DNA from 3 places in the Paraliobacillus sp. X-1268 genome. Region 1 is predicted to be linked to each of the others. Evidence: riboswitches for the same ligand, from Rfam matches in the RefSeq annotation. Region 1 holds a riboswitch; each other region holds the start of a gene.
What was found. A riboswitch is a leader RNA that binds a small molecule or an ion and turns the genes downstream of it on or off. The one in region 1 is predicted to bind cyclic di-GMP.
Positions count from the first base shown of each region.

Region 2: linked by a shared signal. The riboswitch ahead of D2K62_RS07770 (putative bifunctional diguanylate cyclase/phosphodiesterase) and the one ahead of D2K62_RS09095 (competence type IV pilus major pilin ComGC) in region 1 are both predicted to bind cyclic di-GMP.
Region 3: linked by a shared signal. The riboswitch ahead of D2K62_RS01145 (HD-GYP domain-containing protein) and the one ahead of D2K62_RS09095 (competence type IV pilus major pilin ComGC) in region 1 are both predicted to bind cyclic di-GMP.

Region 1 covers NZ_QJSK01000005.1:110,501-116,351, forward strand. Annotated here, with positions in the region: gene D2K62_RS09080 (GspE/PulE family protein) at 1-400, shown strand, start outside; gene D2K62_RS09085 (type IV pilus twitching motility protein PilT) at 411-1,451, shown strand; gene D2K62_RS09090 (type II secretion system F family protein) at 1,485-2,687, shown strand; cyclic di-GMP riboswitch class II at 2,741-2,821, shown strand; gene D2K62_RS09095 (competence type IV pilus major pilin ComGC) at 2,876-3,217, shown strand; gene D2K62_RS09100 (prepilin peptidase) at 3,299-4,054, shown strand; gene pilM (type IV pilus biogenesis protein PilM) at 4,068-5,009, shown strand; gene D2K62_RS09110 (PilN domain-containing protein) at 5,050-5,577, shown strand; gene pilO (type 4a pilus biogenesis protein PilO) at 5,579-5,851, shown strand, end outside.
Region 2 covers NZ_QJSK01000004.1:17,621-23,471, reverse strand. Annotated here, with positions in the region: gene D2K62_RS07780 (SCO7613 C-terminal domain-containing membrane protein) at 1-1,870, shown strand, start outside; gene D2K62_RS07775 (iron-sulfur cluster assembly accessory protein) at 1,949-2,254, opposite strand; cyclic di-GMP riboswitch class I at 2,446-2,527, shown strand; gene D2K62_RS07770 (putative bifunctional diguanylate cyclase/phosphodiesterase) at 2,619-4,883, shown strand; gene D2K62_RS07765 (hypothetical protein) at 5,070-5,351, shown strand; gene D2K62_RS07760 (spore coat protein) at 5,373-5,768, shown strand.
Region 3 covers NZ_QJSK01000001.1:206,586-212,436, forward strand. Annotated here, with positions in the region: gene D2K62_RS01130 (hypothetical protein) at 13-405, opposite strand; gene D2K62_RS01135 (DUF975 family protein) at 508-1,275, opposite strand; gene D2K62_RS01140 (YpzI family protein) at 1,468-1,605, opposite strand; gene D2K62_RS01145 (HD-GYP domain-containing protein) at 1,665-2,648, opposite strand; cyclic di-GMP riboswitch class I at 2,780-2,876, opposite strand; gene D2K62_RS19350 (hypothetical protein) at 3,096-3,455, shown strand; gene D2K62_RS01155 (alpha/beta hydrolase) at 3,739-4,521, opposite strand; gene D2K62_RS01160 (LURP-one-related/scramblase family protein) at 4,546-5,043, opposite strand; gene D2K62_RS19000 (GNAT family N-acetyltransferase) at 5,142-5,573, opposite strand; partial or broken gene D2K62_RS19230 (DUF5613 domain-containing protein) at 5,613-5,732, opposite strand.

The DNA.
Region 1 (5,851 bases):
TATGGATGTTGAGCCTTATCTTGTCGTTTCTGCTTTATCAGCTGTTATGGCTCAACGTTTAGTTAAAAAGGTTTGCGTTGATTGTAAACAATCACGATCCGTAACTAAAATGGAAAAAGAAATTTTTAGCCGTCATAATATAGATTTAACGGAAGTGGTCGAAGGTGTTGGTTGTGATAGTTGTAGATCAACAGGTTACCGTGGTAGATCAGCAATTCATGAGCTTTTAGTAATCGATGATAAAGTCAAAAAAATGATGATGAATCAGTCTGATATGACAGATATTAAAGAATATGTAAAGCAAAATGGCATGCGATTTCTGTTAGTAGATGGTCTAATAAAAGTACAGCAGGGTATTACCACATTTGATGAAGTATTACGCGTGGCAACGGAAGAGTAGGTGAGCAAACATGGAAAATAGACTAGAGGAATTATTAACTACAGCATTTCATAAAAAAGCATCAGATGTTCATTTAACTGTTGGTTCACAACCAATTTTTCGTGTGGACGGTCGGTTACAACTTCATGGACAGGATAAATTAGAGCCAACGGATACAGAACAAATGGCTAAATCGATTCTAACTGAAGAGATGTGGTCTAAATTAATAGAAGAAAGAGAACTAGATTTATCACATGGAATTGCGGGTGTATCACGTTTTCGAATGAACATTTTCTTTCAGCGAAATTGTATCTCATTAGCTATTCGAACGATTCCAACTACGATTCCATCTATTGAAGATTTAGATTTACCTAACGTATTGAAAGAAATAGCAGGGTTACCACAAGGGTTAGTATTGGTAACAGGTCCAACTGGAAGTGGAAAAAGTACTTCTTTAGCAGCAATGATTGATTATATGAACAAAACAATGAACCGACATATTATTACGTTAGAGGATCCAATCGAATATCTGTATCAGCATAACAAATGCATTATCGATCAAAGAGAAGTAGGTTTCGATACGAGTAGTTTTCAAAAAGGGTTACGTGCGTGTTTGCGTCAAGATCCAGATGTGATACTAGTTGGTGAGATGCGCGACTTAGAAACAATTTCTACAGCAATAACTGCTGCAGAAACGGGACATTTAGTTCTAGGAACACTGCACACAACTGATGCGTCCTCAACGATGGATCGAATTATTGATGTTTTTCCTGCCCACCAAAAGAGTCAAATAAGAATTCAACTTGCTAATGTGTTAGAGGCCATTGTATCGCAGCGCTTGTTTCCTTTGGCAAAAGGATTTGGACGAGCAGCAGCAACTGAAATTTTAATTAACACACCTGCAGTAAAAAACTTAATTCGATCAGAAAAAATGCATCAGATTCCTAACACCATGCAAACGTCTAAAGAGTATGGTATGCATACCATGACGATGGATATAAAACGGATGATACAACAAGGAATTATAACGCAAAAACATGCATCTCCGTATTTAAAAGATATGACTTTTTAGTTCAAGTTATGATGGGGGAAGAGGTGGAATTTTATGAACTATTATGCGTATAAAGCGAAATCTGTCGATGGCAAGATAAAAAAAGGGAAAATTAGTAGCGAGAATGAAAAAGAAGCGATCAAACAATTAAAGTCTCAAGGACTAATTTTATTTGAGATAAATGAATTGAACTCATTTTTATACAAAGATATTTATATAGGTAATCCAATAAAGAATAAGGATTTTGTTATTTTTCTCCGTCAATTTTCGACGTTAATAGATGCCGGTATAACATTAGTAGAAACAACTTCTATTCTAGAAGATCAAACACAAAGTAAACCACTAAAAAAAGCACTACAACAAATTCAAAACGATCTAGAAGAAGGAATTGGCCTATCTGATGCATTAGCAGAATTTCCTCGTCTTTTCCCTGAATTATTAATCAGTATGATCCATGCTGGAGAAATTAGTGGTAATTTAGATGAAATCCTTGATAGAATGGCTACTTATTATGAGAAACAATACCAGTTAAAACAAAAGATCATAACTGCATTAACCTATCCTGTTGTGGTTGGTATTGTTGCCGTATTTATCACTATTTTTTTACTTGCATTTATTGTACCGATTTTCACGGACATGTTCCTATCTTTTGACCAAGAAATACCACCATATACAGCAGCGATATTAAATATTAGCGATATGGTTCAGTCTTATTGGTGGATTATGATGATACTAATATTAGTATTAGGTGTGACGATTAGATTATTAAATCGACGCCCAAACATTTCTTATTTATTTGATGTCATAAAACTTCGAATTCCAATATTCGGTATGTTTATTCAAAAATCTTTACTCGCTAGAATGACGCAAACATTAAGTTCTTTGTTAAATAGTTCTGTACCAATCTTACAAGCTGTTACGATAACGGAACGGGTTATAGATAATAAAGTAATTAAACAAGTTTTGCGTGAAAGTAGAGATTCCCTTGAAAAGGGAGAGTCACTAGCCACGCCTATGGAAAAACATTGGGTTTTCCCTAAATTAATTACACAAATGATTGTTGTAGGCGAACGAACAGGTTCAATTGATGCGATGTTGAAAAAAGTTTCTGACTTTTATGAACAAGAATTAGATGAATCATCGGAAAAGTTAAAGTCATTAATTGAACCGATAATGATTCTGTTTTTAGCTGTAATCGTAGGCGCAATTGTTTTAGCGATCGTTATACCTATGTTTAGCTTGTTTGAAAATATCTAAAAGTGTAGACAGGTTATAAAAATGTAGTATAATAGAACTATTAGTATAAAACGAATAGTAGAAGCAATGAAGGTTTATCTGTATCTGGGCACTTGGATAAATTTGAGCTAGTAGTGCAACCGACTGACACCATCTTTATGCTGTGAGTCTTTTTTTATAAGAGAAATTAAATGAGGAGGAATAATAAAATGTTAACTAGAATGAGGAAAATGTTACGCAATGAGAAAGGTTTTACATTAGTAGAGCTTTTAGCAGTTATTGTTATTTTAGGTATTATTGTAGCAATTGCTGTTCCTGCAATTGGGAATATAACTGAAGATGCTAGAAGTAATGCTGCTGAGGCACAAGAGGAACTAATCCTTGATGCTGCAAGACTAGCAGATGTAGAGGGTAATTTTACGAGTAGCAGTACTACAGTACAGGATTTGATTGATGATGGCTATTTAGAAGATGGAGATTATGTCAAAACAAGAGTGATATATAAAGATGGTGGGACATACAGTTTTACTAAACCAACTACAACACCATAATCAGGTTAATGAAAATTAATTTTCAATATAAAAGATCCCTTCCCAAAGGGGTCTTTTATACATAATTAGGAGATAAAAAATATGGAAGTCTATTATATCGTTATCTTTTTTATTTTTGGAAGTGTATTTGGTTCATTCTATAATGTTGTTGGTTTGCGTGTACCGAATAATAATTTCTTAGAATCTGAACGTTCTTATTGCCCTCGTTGTGATAAAACATTGCATTGGTATGAGCTGATTCCGATATTTTCTTATCTGTTTCAAACTGGTAAATGCAGAAACTGTAAAGAAAAGATTTCCCCTCTTTATCCTACAATAGAATTATCTACAGCTTTCCTTTTCAGTTTTAGCTATTATTTTTTTGGGTTTCAATTAGAGCTAGTAATGGCACTAATACTCACTTCTTTATGTGTGATTATCGTTGTTTCTGACATCACTTATATGCTAATACCTAACAAAGTTTTATTGTTTTTCCTACCGTTTTTAATTATTTTACGCTTTATTGATCCGTTAGAACCGTGGTGGTCTTCAATTGCTGGTGCAGCAGTCGGATTTATATTATTAACGCTGATCATTCTTGTTAGTAAAGGTGGTATGGGTGCGGGTGATATGAAGTTATTCACTATACTAGGAATTGTGTTAGGATATAAAGGAATTCTACTAACTTTTTTTCTAGCAACTATTTTCGGGACAATTATCACATTGCTATTACTGGCTACTAGAAGAATCAATCGTAAAAGTCCGGTGCCATTTGGACCCTCTATTTGCATCGCTGCGTTAACTACTTATTTTTTTGGTAGTCAAATAATCAATTGGTACATTACATTATTTTTTTAAAGGATGAACACAAATGAGTTTATTTAACAAAGATAGAATAAACATCGCTATAAATGATACGATGATTCGATATCTTGTTTCCACTAAAAAAAACGTTACAGCTAATAAAGACTATGGGGAAATACCATTGGAACATGGCATTGTTGAGGATGGGAAAATCATAGATCAACAAAGGTTAACAACTATCATTAAAAATGTTGTTAAAGATAAAAAATGGAGGAATAAGCACCTCGCATTTTGCGTTCCAGATGCTTTTGTTACGATGAGAGAAGAATCAGTACCTAAACAATTAACTAAAGATGAAGTGAAAAAATATATTGAATTAGAATTAGAAGGTAGTATTCGACTGCCTTTTCAAAATCCAGTTATAGATTTTGAGGTTATTGCAGAAGAAGAACAAACCAATAAAATTCTTTTATTTGCATATCCAAAAGAACGGTTAAATGCTTACTTAGAAGTGTTTGAACGAGCAAATGTAAAACTGATGGTAGCTGACTTGTCTTTTCTATCGGTATATCGGACTTATTATAATTTGGATCTTGCTAACAAAGAAGAGCATTTACTTATGATTCAGTGGTCTAAAACGGACTTAGTGCTCACCGTCTTTCATGATCAAAAACCAATCTTCAATCGCCATATTCATTTGAATAGTAATGATATGATTTTTACTAATAATCTAGTTGAAGATTCGATGCATTCAATTGAAGATATGTGGAGAGAGCTGATTGATGATCAGTTAATAACGATAGAACGTTTTATGGATTTCTATCAATATTCTATTATGTCAGGTGAGGCCCAAGTTTCTCATTTATTATTAATCGGTGATTTTCCAGCGCAGTCGTTAATAAATGAATCACTGGCATCTCGTTTCAATTTGCCAATTAAAACTATAGCATTTCCTAGTGACTTACCACCAGAATATGCTACTGTATATGGATTAACACAAAGAAAGTGAAGAGAAGACTATTTAAACTTCATAGTAAGGGGATCACCTTATGATAGAAATAAATTTTGTTGAAAAAAAGAAGATAAATACCGCCCTATATTTGCTACTTGCTATATTTATGGTCAGTTTACTTATTATTAGTATTAGTTTCTTCATTCTCCATACAAGTTTGGAGAATAAATATGTTTCTCTACAACAAGAAAGAATAGATAAATCTGAAATTATAGCAGAAATTAATACACTTAACATGGTCGAACAACAAAAACAGACATTGAAAGCACAAATTGAGCAATTAGAAACTGCTGTTTATCCTTCTTTATTTTTATTAGACGATATCCAAGCTGATTTGCCAAACGATACGTTTATTGAAAACTATTCATTTACTATCACGAATGGTGTAACAGTAGGTATTCATTTAAATGCATTATCAGAAGCTGCCAACTTTAGTCAAAATATTAATGGGTCGACATATGCAGAGAATGTAAATTTAATAAATTTAGAAAAAATAGATGATTACTATGTTGCAACATTTAATTTTGGTATTAATGCAGATTATTTAGTGGAAGAGGCTGATTAAAATGATATTTAAATGGTCACGTATCTACTCATTGCTATCGATTGGTGTAGTTTTACTAGTTATTATAATTGCCTTTTTTTCTTATTATCAATTTATTTATCCTAGTCAACAAGAAGTAAGGTACTTAGAAGGTGAACTTGCAGAACAGGATCAATTGATCGAAGATGCGGATTTAAGTAAACAAGAACTTGAAGATGAAATTGTTAATTCATTGGATTTACAAAAGCAAATCCCAATAGATAAAGCAATTAATCAACTAATTTTGATTGTTGAA
Region 2 (5,851 bases), on a different contig from region 1:
GTTTGTTGTTTCTAGCAAAAATAACATAGAAAGAGAAATAGCGAAGTGGACGAATGGAGTCAGTTGGTTGTTTGCTTTGTATTGCTTAAATCCAAAGATTGGAGAGCTGATTTCAGGATACACCGTCTATTTAGATCTTCCATTTCATATTGCGATTTCATCACTTATCCTACTGTTCGTTAGTTTAATTTGGCGAAGATACAAGAAAACTGGATTAGCTAAAGCTGCCTTTTATATAGGTCAAGGTAGTTATCTATTTGGATTATCGTCTCTTGTCGGTCTCTCTACGATTGATACGACCTTTATTCGGCCTGTCTTACTCTTAGTAGGTATTGGTGTATTTATCTGGTTAGTAAGACAGACAAAACTGGACGCATTATGGTTTCTTGTAGCAATCACTACTTTTTGCTTTTACGCTTCTTTACTAAGCACTTTTTCAATTCAAGATTTTGATTCTATTGTAATTTTTCTTTTGTTTGGCCCATTGGTCTTACTTGTCGTGGAAGGGTGGCAAGGAAAACGTCTTCCTGCATTAAAACCATACTTTTTTTGGATTGCACAGGTTATTCAATTGAATGTAATGTTAGTTATTTTGATTGATCAAGCTTTTTCGCAAATGATAAATCCACTATTCTTGTTTGTTCCGTTGGGTGTTTATATATATAGTATGTTAATGAAGAAAAAAGAATGGACGATCAAGCTATTTCTTTATGCAGCTTTGACTTTGGTTACATTTATTCTAATTACGACCGTTCCGTATTATAATTTATTTGAAAATGTCTCACAAGGTTACTATTGGTTTTGGTCTAGCATTCTATTCTTTGTAGGATGGTTCGTTGTAAATAAGACTTGGAAGGAAAGAATGGAATGGTATATTATTCCTTTTTCTAACTACGGTTTATATACGATTCTTAGCGTATACGAAGTTAATTCATTAGGAGGGGTTTTATCCGTTCTATCTTATGTACTTCTTAATGTTTACTTTTTACACAGGAGAAAGTGGTTTGTTGGTTTAGTGATTCCTTTAACATTATCGTTAGGCATTTGGGAACAACAACGCTATTTGTATCAAGATACTCAGTTGTTTTTAATTAGTTTGGCTAGTTTTTTTATTCTATTTATTGCAGGGAAAATCTTGTTTAAGAGCCTGTACCAATGGAATGAAGAAAGTCGCTATATTGATTGGTATTCTATTGTAGCTGTATTTTATCTTGGTTATTCTTTCACTTTTCTTCAAACATTTAATAGTGTTTGGATACAGATTATTCCATATGTGTTACTAACGATATGGCTATTTGCGCAAGTGAGAAGGTTTCAATATCACATAGCGCAGAAAGCTATTGTCACATTAGGTTTGGTTAGTTTTCTGCCAACTTATTATTCTATTATAGAGGAATATCTCTCTTTTATTTCGGAACTTTTTCATACGGAATTTAGGGTTTTACCTGTTCTTGTCTTAGCAATTATTTTGAGTCTGAAGACTTGGAAAAACTATAAAAACATAATGTCACCTATTCAATCGCTCTCTTTATTGTTAGTGACCGTCATTTTAGTAATGGATGCAATTTCGAGTAATACGATATGGGATGCTTTAATTGTCGGAGTTCTTTCCTTACTATCTTTAGTGATAGGAGCTCAATTTCAAATTAAATCTTACTTTTTTATTGGGTTTGGTACACTTCTCTTTAATGTGATCTATCAGACTAAACCATATTGGGGCAATATGCCTTGGTGGGCGTATCTATTACTTGCAGGTTTCCTATTAATTGGTATAGCAAGCTATAACGAGTGGCAAAAGCAAAGAAAAGAAGAGGGAAGGCTAGTAAAGAAAGTGAAAAAACTAGTCTCGAAATTCAAGGAATGGAATTAACGTCATCAAAAATAGAAATTTTTTATTAGTGAGAAAAACACGCGTCTATCATCTGAATAATGGATAGACGCGTGTTTTTTAATGATGATGTGGCGGTAAGCCTTTAGATGAGTTACTTATAGCAAATCCTTCTTGTGGAACAAAGAAATATTGAATCCAGACGCCATCTAAAAAGTCTTCTCTAGCATCTAGTAATACATCGATATCTTTATCCGTTTTAACAATTTCATCATGTTCTGTCGGTGTATCTAACATCACGTCATAGTGCGCATGATTTCCGTGCATCTCCGTTACATATACACGAACCATTTTTCCTTCTGCACCATCACTTTCCAACCAACCTCTAAGTATTTTTGCAGCATTGCGATTCATTTTACATTGCATGTTCGACACCTCATTTCTATATCTATTATTACCGTGTTAAAGAAAAAAATAAAGTGATTTGCATAAACCAACTATTTAATACAGTGAATTTTATGGGAAATATTTTGTTTGAAGTCAAATTATAGTTATAAAGTACCGCATAGGCTGCTTATTTATGATACAATCGAACTATATTATAAAAATGAACTTCTGCATTGAAAAGGCAAACTTATTGAAAAATAAGGACGCAAAGTAACAGGCCTAAGGGAAAACTATGGTGGCTGTGTTACCAAATGGGCAACGATAACTGGTAATTCTAAGGTTATTTCCATTGGGAATAGCCTTTTTATGTATGTTGTGACTATCTGGATCGGGGTGAAGTGCGATGTTTTCCTCTAAACGAAAAGCGATTTTATCCGCTTTTAGTATAGCTTTTAGTTATTATATTGTCTTGTTACTTTTACAGGATCATGATTGGCTACGTTCTTTTCTTACTATTAGTCTACAAGCTATACTCGGAATTATTGCTTTATTTTGGTTAAACAAAGCATATCGTATTACTACTGATAAACAAAGGTATTTTTGGCTGATTTTAAGTATCGGTCTATTTTTTCATACAGTTTCTAGTATTAATTGGTTGGTAGCTTTCCTAACACTGGATTCTATGAAGTATCCTGAAGCATCTTTTTTATTATGGTTACTAGCTTATATTTGTTTTCTAATTGGGTTACTTTATAAAATTAGGGTTATTAAAACAACTATTTCTACTACTCCCTATTTATTTACCGTAGTGGTTTTTATGACTTTTACAACTTCAGTCAGTGCGTATTATTTAATGAGTCCAATTCTAGTTGCTCAAGGAGAAGAGATATTTGGCACGGTGGTCACCTTACTTTACCTAATTTGCAGTATTAGTATTTTGTTTGCGATTTCAAATTTATATTTCCTATCACATAATTCTAAAGAAAAGGAGATCATGATCTTTATAATTGCTGGCTTCTTTTTTCAAGTAGTTGCTGATATATACTATACGTATTTAAATGTAATGGGAGGATATCAGATTGGAAGTCTTGTGGATGTTGTTTGGTTTTTCGCTTTATTAATGATTGGTGTCTCAGGGAAATTCGTGCATTCAAATACAACAGAGTTAGATTGGAAAGTCATTAATTACTTTAACAACAGAGAAAATGCCTTACCTTATATTAGTGCGATTACATTATTAATCCTCGTAACACAAAGTTATAATTGGGAACTTAATGCGTTAAGTATAGGATTAAGTGTTACCTTTTTCATGATTATTGGTCGCCAACTAGTAGTTATGCGAAAAAACAGTAAGTTAGTAAGTGAGTATAGAAACTTAGCTTATCATGATACATTAACAGGTTTGAAAAATAGAGCTTCCTTTATTGAAGATCTAGGAACGATGATGGAAAAGGCTAAAGAATCTAATAAACCGTTGGCGTTATTGTTAATGGATTTAGATCGCTTTAAGAGTATTAATGATACATTAGGACACCAAATTGGAGATCGTGTCTTACAAATAGCCTCAGACAGATTAAGAAAAGTATTAAGCAGTACGGCAGATGTTTATCGAGTTGGGGGAGACGAGTTTGTTGTTATTTTGCCAGGTCAGAATCAAAAGGATTGTAGCCATATTGCCGATAACTTGTTGTGTGTTTTTAACAAACCTTTTTTAATTGATTATCATGAAATTCCCATTGCACCCAGCATTGGAATTAGTATGTATCCAACCGATGGGTTAGACGGACTTAAATTATTTAAACATGCAGATGCAGCAATGTATGTTGCGAAGAGTAAGGGAAATAAATATCACTTTTTTAATCCAGAACTAAATGCACATATTACGCGCAAAATGACAATTGAGATTGAGTTAAAAAAAGCAATTGAATTAAATCAATTATCACTTTTGTATCAACCAAAAGTAAATATCCAATCAGGTGCGATAATTGGAATGGAAGCATTGTTAAGATGGAATCATCCAGTATTAGGTCAAGTCTCACCTGCTGAATTTATTCCCATAGCAGAGGAAACGGGACAAATATTTTCGATTGGTGAATGGGTCATGCGTAGAGCTTGTCAGCAGAATATAGATTGGCAAAAGAAAGGTTTTCAACCGTTATGTGTTTCCGTAAATATTTCTGTCCAACAGTTTGAACAAGAAAGCTTTGTTACGATAGTACGTGATGTTTTAATTGAAACAGGTCTTCCAGCAAACTATTTAGAATTGGAAATAACAGAAAGTATTATGCATAATATTGAATCGTCCATTGAGGTTTTAAACGGTTTAAAAGAACTTGGAATTGAAACTGCTATTGATGATTTTGGTACAGGTTATTCGTCATTACATATCCTAAAAGAGTTACCTATTAACACAATTAAAATAGATAAGTCCTTTATCGAGCATATAGAAAATGCAAAGGATCTTTCTATTGTAAAAACAATTATAGATATTGGAATAAACTTAAATTTAAATATAATTGCTGAGGGAATAGAAACACACCAGCAAGCTAAAGCTCTCTTAGAGTTACAATGTGGATATGGACAAGGTTATTTATATGCGAAACCGTCAGATGTTAATGCATTTGAAGAGATTCTTTTAAGTTCTTTTGCAACAGAAACCGTAGATTGAAAAATGCTAGTTAATGAAAGTAATCGTCACAGTCAATGATTGTGTCGGTTGCTTTTTTATTTTCTAGTCGTTTCAATCGGTAACATTTGTCCATTCTTGTACTATTCGTGATAAGAACCCGCTCACATTATAGATAATCGTATATATATATGGTGTAAGATAACTTAGCCAAAAGGGGGGAGAACATTGACAGATGGGGATATCCAAAACCAGTTGAATCAAATATCAAGTGACTTGATTCAAGTACATGTCTCTGATCTTTTTAAGAGACTAAATATTTCTAGAAATACAGAACTGTCAGATGATGAAAAAAGCAACCTTAAAAAGTCGGTTGAAGGACTTAAAGCACAAACAGAGGCTTTTTTAGCTGATCAACAAAATAGTGAAAAAACGATGACTGTACAGACAGAGGCATTAATTGAAAAATTGCAGCAAATCAAGCGCAATAAAGACAATTCTGAGTCCTAAAAAAAACAAGGAGGTATTTTTGTGAGTAGAACGAATAATCAATCAAGAGCGGTTAGTCAGTATGCAGACCAAATTTCTGACATTGAGCAGCAATCAAAAGAGGCAATTTTTATTTTGAACTCCACAGATGTAACGGTGGATACGACTGATACCCAGGTGGCTGTATCATTGCAAGCCGCCTTGCAAGTAGCGATCGTTATTGTAGTAAACATTTCAATAGCGAGTAGTTCAAGAGCACAAGAGGTAACAGAAGAACTTCTAGGATATTCTAGAATTGATCAATCTAACAGACAACTTATTGTAATTGACGGAAGTGAATCTGTTAACGTAACAACTACCGATACGGATGTTGCAGCATCCATCCAAGTGCTTTTACAGATTCTTTTAACACTTGTTGCACAGTTAGACATTCTTTAATAAAAAGAGAAGTTCTCCTTTCCATTAATTAATAATATCCTATTGGTCCCCCTGCTACTGAACCATAATAATTGGTTCAGTAG
Region 3 (5,851 bases), on a different contig from region 1:
CTTTACGGGTTATCACATCTTTGCATGCTTTAAAAATATAACTGCCCGGACTAAAGGATAGATCACTATACTCATCGAGAAGCAGATTACTAAAGGTGCATTTTCAAATTCCATTAGCATACTTGTTCCCTCAGTTACAAGCAATGTTATCCCTAAACCAACTACCAATAGTAAATAACTTATTCGTAATGCCTTTATAGATAAATAAACTTCCTTTTTGTCTTGAGCGTTTGTATCCGTCTCTCCATTTGCTAAATACTTAAATAAGTATGCAAGAACAAATGAAACATAAATAAATGTATCAGTTCTTAATTGACTGTCAATAAACCACTTATATAATCCAAAGCTTATAATAGAGATTATAGCAATAATAAGAACTATGTAACCTGTTAATTTATTTTTCATAAAAATAACTTCCTTTAGATTATTAGTTTATCTATGTTTCTAAAAATAACAACTCGCAATATTTTTGCACATTAAACATTTAATGGGATAAGTTAACATCAACTAGTCTACTCTCTGAACTTTATCCTGCCATTCTTTCTTTCGTTTTTTGCGTAACAGTTCTCTGTAAAAAGCTAAGCGAGCAACTTCGTATACCACGATGCTAAATATTGCTCCAACTAGTAATAGTAGTATGCCGATGATAAACCCTAAGCCTGTTAATAAAAATAATCCGAATAAGGACCATCTATTACCTTTCATTAAGGAGAAACTTTGTTTAACACTTCTAAAGATACCAAGCGTAGGGTCATCATGTAACAAATACAGCGCTTGTGAAGTACCTAAATAAAGCCAAAAAAGAATACCATATAGAATTATAAAACCAGCTATTATCGAACCTGTTCCTAAATTTAACCCAACTGGAATAATTGCAAGAAATATAATTACTGTATATATAGCTAACATTCCGATAAGATACAGTAGGAAATTTGAAATGATTAAGACAATAAGTCCTTTATAGAGCAAGCGCGCGTTTCGAAATGGATAAGTGATAGCGGTCAAAAACCTTTTTCTCATCGTGTTTTTGGTTAGGATAATGTATTGAAGAAGTATAAAAAACAATATGCTATTTACTAATGGTCCTATTAGTAATGACTGTATTGAGTCTAAACTTGATACTGCTAATGGATCCATTCTAATACTTACAGACCCCTGAATAGGCACTGTTCCAAGTAAAAGCTTGATAAAATAAGTTAGAAGAACCATTCCGATAATCTTCAACCAATTATTACTAAGTATTGTCATCGCTTCTTTAAAAACGTTTTGAATCATAAAACTCTCCTTCAACAAAAAAATTAGTATTAACTTTTGTAATCTCTTACCACAAAGTTATATTTATTTTAACATAAATATCCAATCAATTTAGATTCCTCTTTTAATTTTTTTATTTTTCATATAATAAAGAACACTTTTCTAAAAAAAGAAAAGTGTTCTTCAAAATCTATTTTTTGATACTATGCTGCCTTATTTCCCATCGTTCAATTTTCTGCCTTCTTCAGGGCTAGACATTTTAGTTGCTCCTGCTTTACTTAGATCTTGATCTCGATCAGATTCAACACGTCCACTTTCTCTTAATTTCTTTTCTTGACGGTCTTTTCCCACTTTAAACACCTCCTAATGCTAACATGGATCGTTTAAAGTGAAATTATTCGGAGAGTAATCTATACTGCTGATTCAAATGGTTTTATCATAAACGTAGGATTATCAATTAGATCAATCACTTTTTCAGTCGCAAGTATTTTTATCATTGGTCGATGAAAATGTTTGTTTATTTCAGTAACAATTGCTGGTTGATTATGATTGATCAGTACTTTCGTTCCTGGTGGGTAAGTAGAAATGGATTGACTAAAAGCTGTAACAATTTTGTGCGAATACAAACGATCTGACATAGCCATAATTGCTTCCATAGCATCATGTGGTGGAAGCTTTTTTTTTACAATTAAATTATCATAGCGGTTTGCAACAGCGCAAATTTGAGCAATTTCTAGAAAATCATTATCCTTTATTTGACGTGGAAAACCCTTTCCGTCTAATGTTTCATGATGCTGATAGGCAATATGAGCTGATACAATACTAAACTGACTAATTGTTCGCAATAATTGGAACCCTGAATCAGGATGTTTCTGTTCATCTGTATCAATTGCTTTACCTATATCATGTAATAAGGAACCAATTGCTAGATCCCTAAGTTTTAAGTCATTATAGCCCATTTCTTTGGCAGTCAATAAAGCCAGAATTGTGACATTAACTGCATGTGCATAAGGCTGTAATTCCTTTGTCATTGTTCCCGATGGAATAAGTATAAGTGTTGGTCTATGCTTTACTTCTTTAAGCAATATGCCTGCTACTTGCTGAATAGGTTTTAATTCCGGCGTGCTTTTTTGCGTCACATGTTCATAAAAGGTTTTAACTGCTTGAATGGCGTCTGTCCATGTTGGCATATCGAGCATATCTTCAATTGTAATTCCTTTAGAAACCTCATCCTCTATAAAAAGAAAATTAATGCCCATGTTTTCTAGTCTAGATTGTATTTTAGGATCGATCGTTCTACCAGTTGCAAGTAAAACACGTTTGCTCGAATCATATATTGGCTTGGCAAGTACCATACTTTTGTTGTCATAGTCTGAGATACTGATTAGTCTCATGTTTACACCTCTTTTTATAATCTATAAATACTAATTAACATAGTTCTACTCATAACTATTAGTAGTTCGATAAAAGAGTATAAAAAAAGCTATCACAAATCAATGTATAGCCAAAATAACTGTAAATGTAATTTGGTGGTCTGGCGATCAATAGTAATGAAGATAAATCCATACCTTAGACCCATGACTTTGCGTCCTATTCTTTCAAATAGTTTGCCTTTTTCGTGATATTCTATTTAGTAACACCTTTTATTAGTACTTTAGTATTGTTTTAAGAATAGCTTATTTTTAATTATAATTCAACATATTTCGACCGAAAAGGCTATTGTATATTTTTAAGCTAAAGAACGCAGTTAAATTACACTACGGTTTAATTCTTTTCGGTATAGATTACATTTAACGTCACAAAATAAGAAAAATACTATTGCTACTATAGGAGGGCTCTTCATGGACTATCAAACGTACTGGGAGAATATATATGATAAGAACGAAGCGTTAAATGAACTTTTCCGTTCGTATTGGCATGCCTATTCAAGCTTTGGAACATGGCAATTCTGGATAGTTGTTCTTTTCTTTTTATCACCCTTGGTTCTTCTTTATTTTAAAGTGGATCGCAAACGAATTTTTGAAGTTTTTTTCTTTGGTTATACAGTACATATGCTCTGGACATACGCAGAAATTATATTATCGCGTCACGGTTTTTTCGTTCACACCTATTTTCTTACACCGTTTATCCCCTATGCACAGCATGACTGCTTCCGCACTACCAGTAGCTTTTTTACTTATATACCAGTATTGTACGAATAATAAGAAGAGTTTTTATTTATACATCTTACTATTAAGTATTCTTTTTGCGTTTGGATTAGCAATTATTGAAGATAAGGTAGGATTATTAAAATTTGATAAAGGAATGAATTCATTTTATCTGTTACTTGTTGATTTGGTTATAGCGATTAGTGCTTATTGGATGACGAAAATAGTGAGAAAACTAGGGAGTAGACATAAATAACGTCACTCCCTAGAAAACTCAGATTAACATTTATATTAAAATATACAGAAATTCAGATTATGTTTACTTTTTACTTGTGTTTTAAAATCCCCTTTTTCTTAGCCACATTTCACAAACAGATGTCCACCAGCTGACATCTTTCAGATCATTCGCAAGTCCAAGTCCATGTCGGCCACTTTCAAAAACATGCAACGCATAAGGAACTTTTTTTCTACTTAAAGCACTAGCAAACTGTAGACTGTTCTCTACTGGAACGGCGCCATCATCTACTGTATGCCATAAAAAAGCAGGTGGTGTGTCAATTGTAACATGGTATTCCAAAGACATAAGTTCCACTAAAGAAGAATTAGGTTGTTCGCCAAGTAAAGCCTGCTTACTGCCTTCATGCGTAAATTCACCCATCGAAATAACAGGGTAACATAGTACCATTAGATTAGGACGACTGCTTTGATGTTCAATGGCATCAGTCGCCTCAGGATTACCCTCATCGTAATGAATACCAGCGGAAGCTGCCAAATGCCCGCCTGCAGAAAAACCTAATATACCGACTCGATCTGGGTCTATATTCCATTCGCTAGCATGATGTCTAACAGTGCGAATAGCTCGTTTAGCGTCATTTAACGGAGTCGGTTGTTGATGAGGAGCTATTCTGTAATGTAATACTACTGCTGCTATTCCAATTTCATTGAGCCATTCTGCAATAGGTGTTCCCTCGTGTTCTGCACGATGTGTATACCCACCACCTGGGCATACAATTATAACTGGTGTTGGATTCTGTTGTTTTAATAAATATGGTGTCAAGCTAGGGACCGTTTCATCTATTGTATGTAACTGTTTATCTACATTATATAGTGCTAACAGCATCTTCTTCTGCCCCCTCTGTTGTAATTAATTACCCGCATTTGTTGCTACGGTGCTTTCTTCTTGTTTGACAAAGTCAATCGCTATAACTAATGAAATAATTATATGTTCTAGTGATTCGTCGTTAACGTTTACCTCATAGGTGTCGCCCCATGATAACCATTTTTCGGTAACTTGGCCTACTATTTCGCCATTGCTCACTATATCAAATTTTTTGTCCCACCAGTCACCACGTACTGAAATATCTTGCCCTTCAATTTGATAGCGTGATTTTAAAAAAGAAAATTCCTTTTTAATAGTAACAACATCTTTTCCATCAACCTGAACGAAAAATTTCGGCATTAGACTAAATACCTTCTTTGTTATTGTACCAATTTCATTTTCAGAGGTATCTTTGATAGTAAAAGTTTTTGGAATGGAAAGGAAACTTCCTTTTATCACATACTTATCTTGTTCAAATTCGTCCTTAACAGTGAAATTACCACCCAAACTAAAAACTTTTTGCTTAATATATAGTTTTTTCATATAAGCCTCGCTTTCTTTTTAAAGTAATTTGGTGTTCATTAGTTACCTTTTCGACAAATGTGGCAAAATTCCTGGTTTCTTATAAAATTCATTAAAATCTAATCTTGATATATTTTTTGTGCTTCATATTTAAAATCACGATACTTATAGTTTTGTTTTAAGTACATTTCTTTAGGCGTATCTTCACCGTCAGCCACTAATATGACAGTCTTATCAGGGAATGTCTTCATTACAAATTCTTGTAATCTGCTGCCTATTCCTCTATTCCGAAACGATTCGACAACAGTAAGATTATCGATTTCTGTTGTTTCATTAGAAATAATAACATCTACACAACCTGCTGGAGCTCCTTTATAAAAAGCTAAAACTTGATGAATATGTTCCTCTTCAAATTGACGTTTTATAAGATCAGCTTTTTGTTTTGCAAACTCACTTCCAAAGTTAAGGTCAAACTGATATTGTAGATGAAGAAGAACTTCTAAATTTTCACCTGTCACTACTTGAATATCTATATCTGTGTTGTTTCTCAAAGAAGGAAAGTGCTTCGGTTGAATAGTATATAGTTCTAGAGACCCTATTTCATAACCCATATCATTCAGTTGTGCAAGGAGTTCTGCGGTAGGCTTTGTATTAGCAGGAAAATGAAATTTTACATGTTTTTGGCCTTGTCTCAGGTGAAATTCCCTTAAGTATTTTTCTGCCTCTTAAAATTTACTTAAAGAAGGTGAATTTTTAAATTCAATGAAATTACTATCATACCTGATTAACATCTATGCATAATGATAGTGTTTATAATGAGCATTTTCGG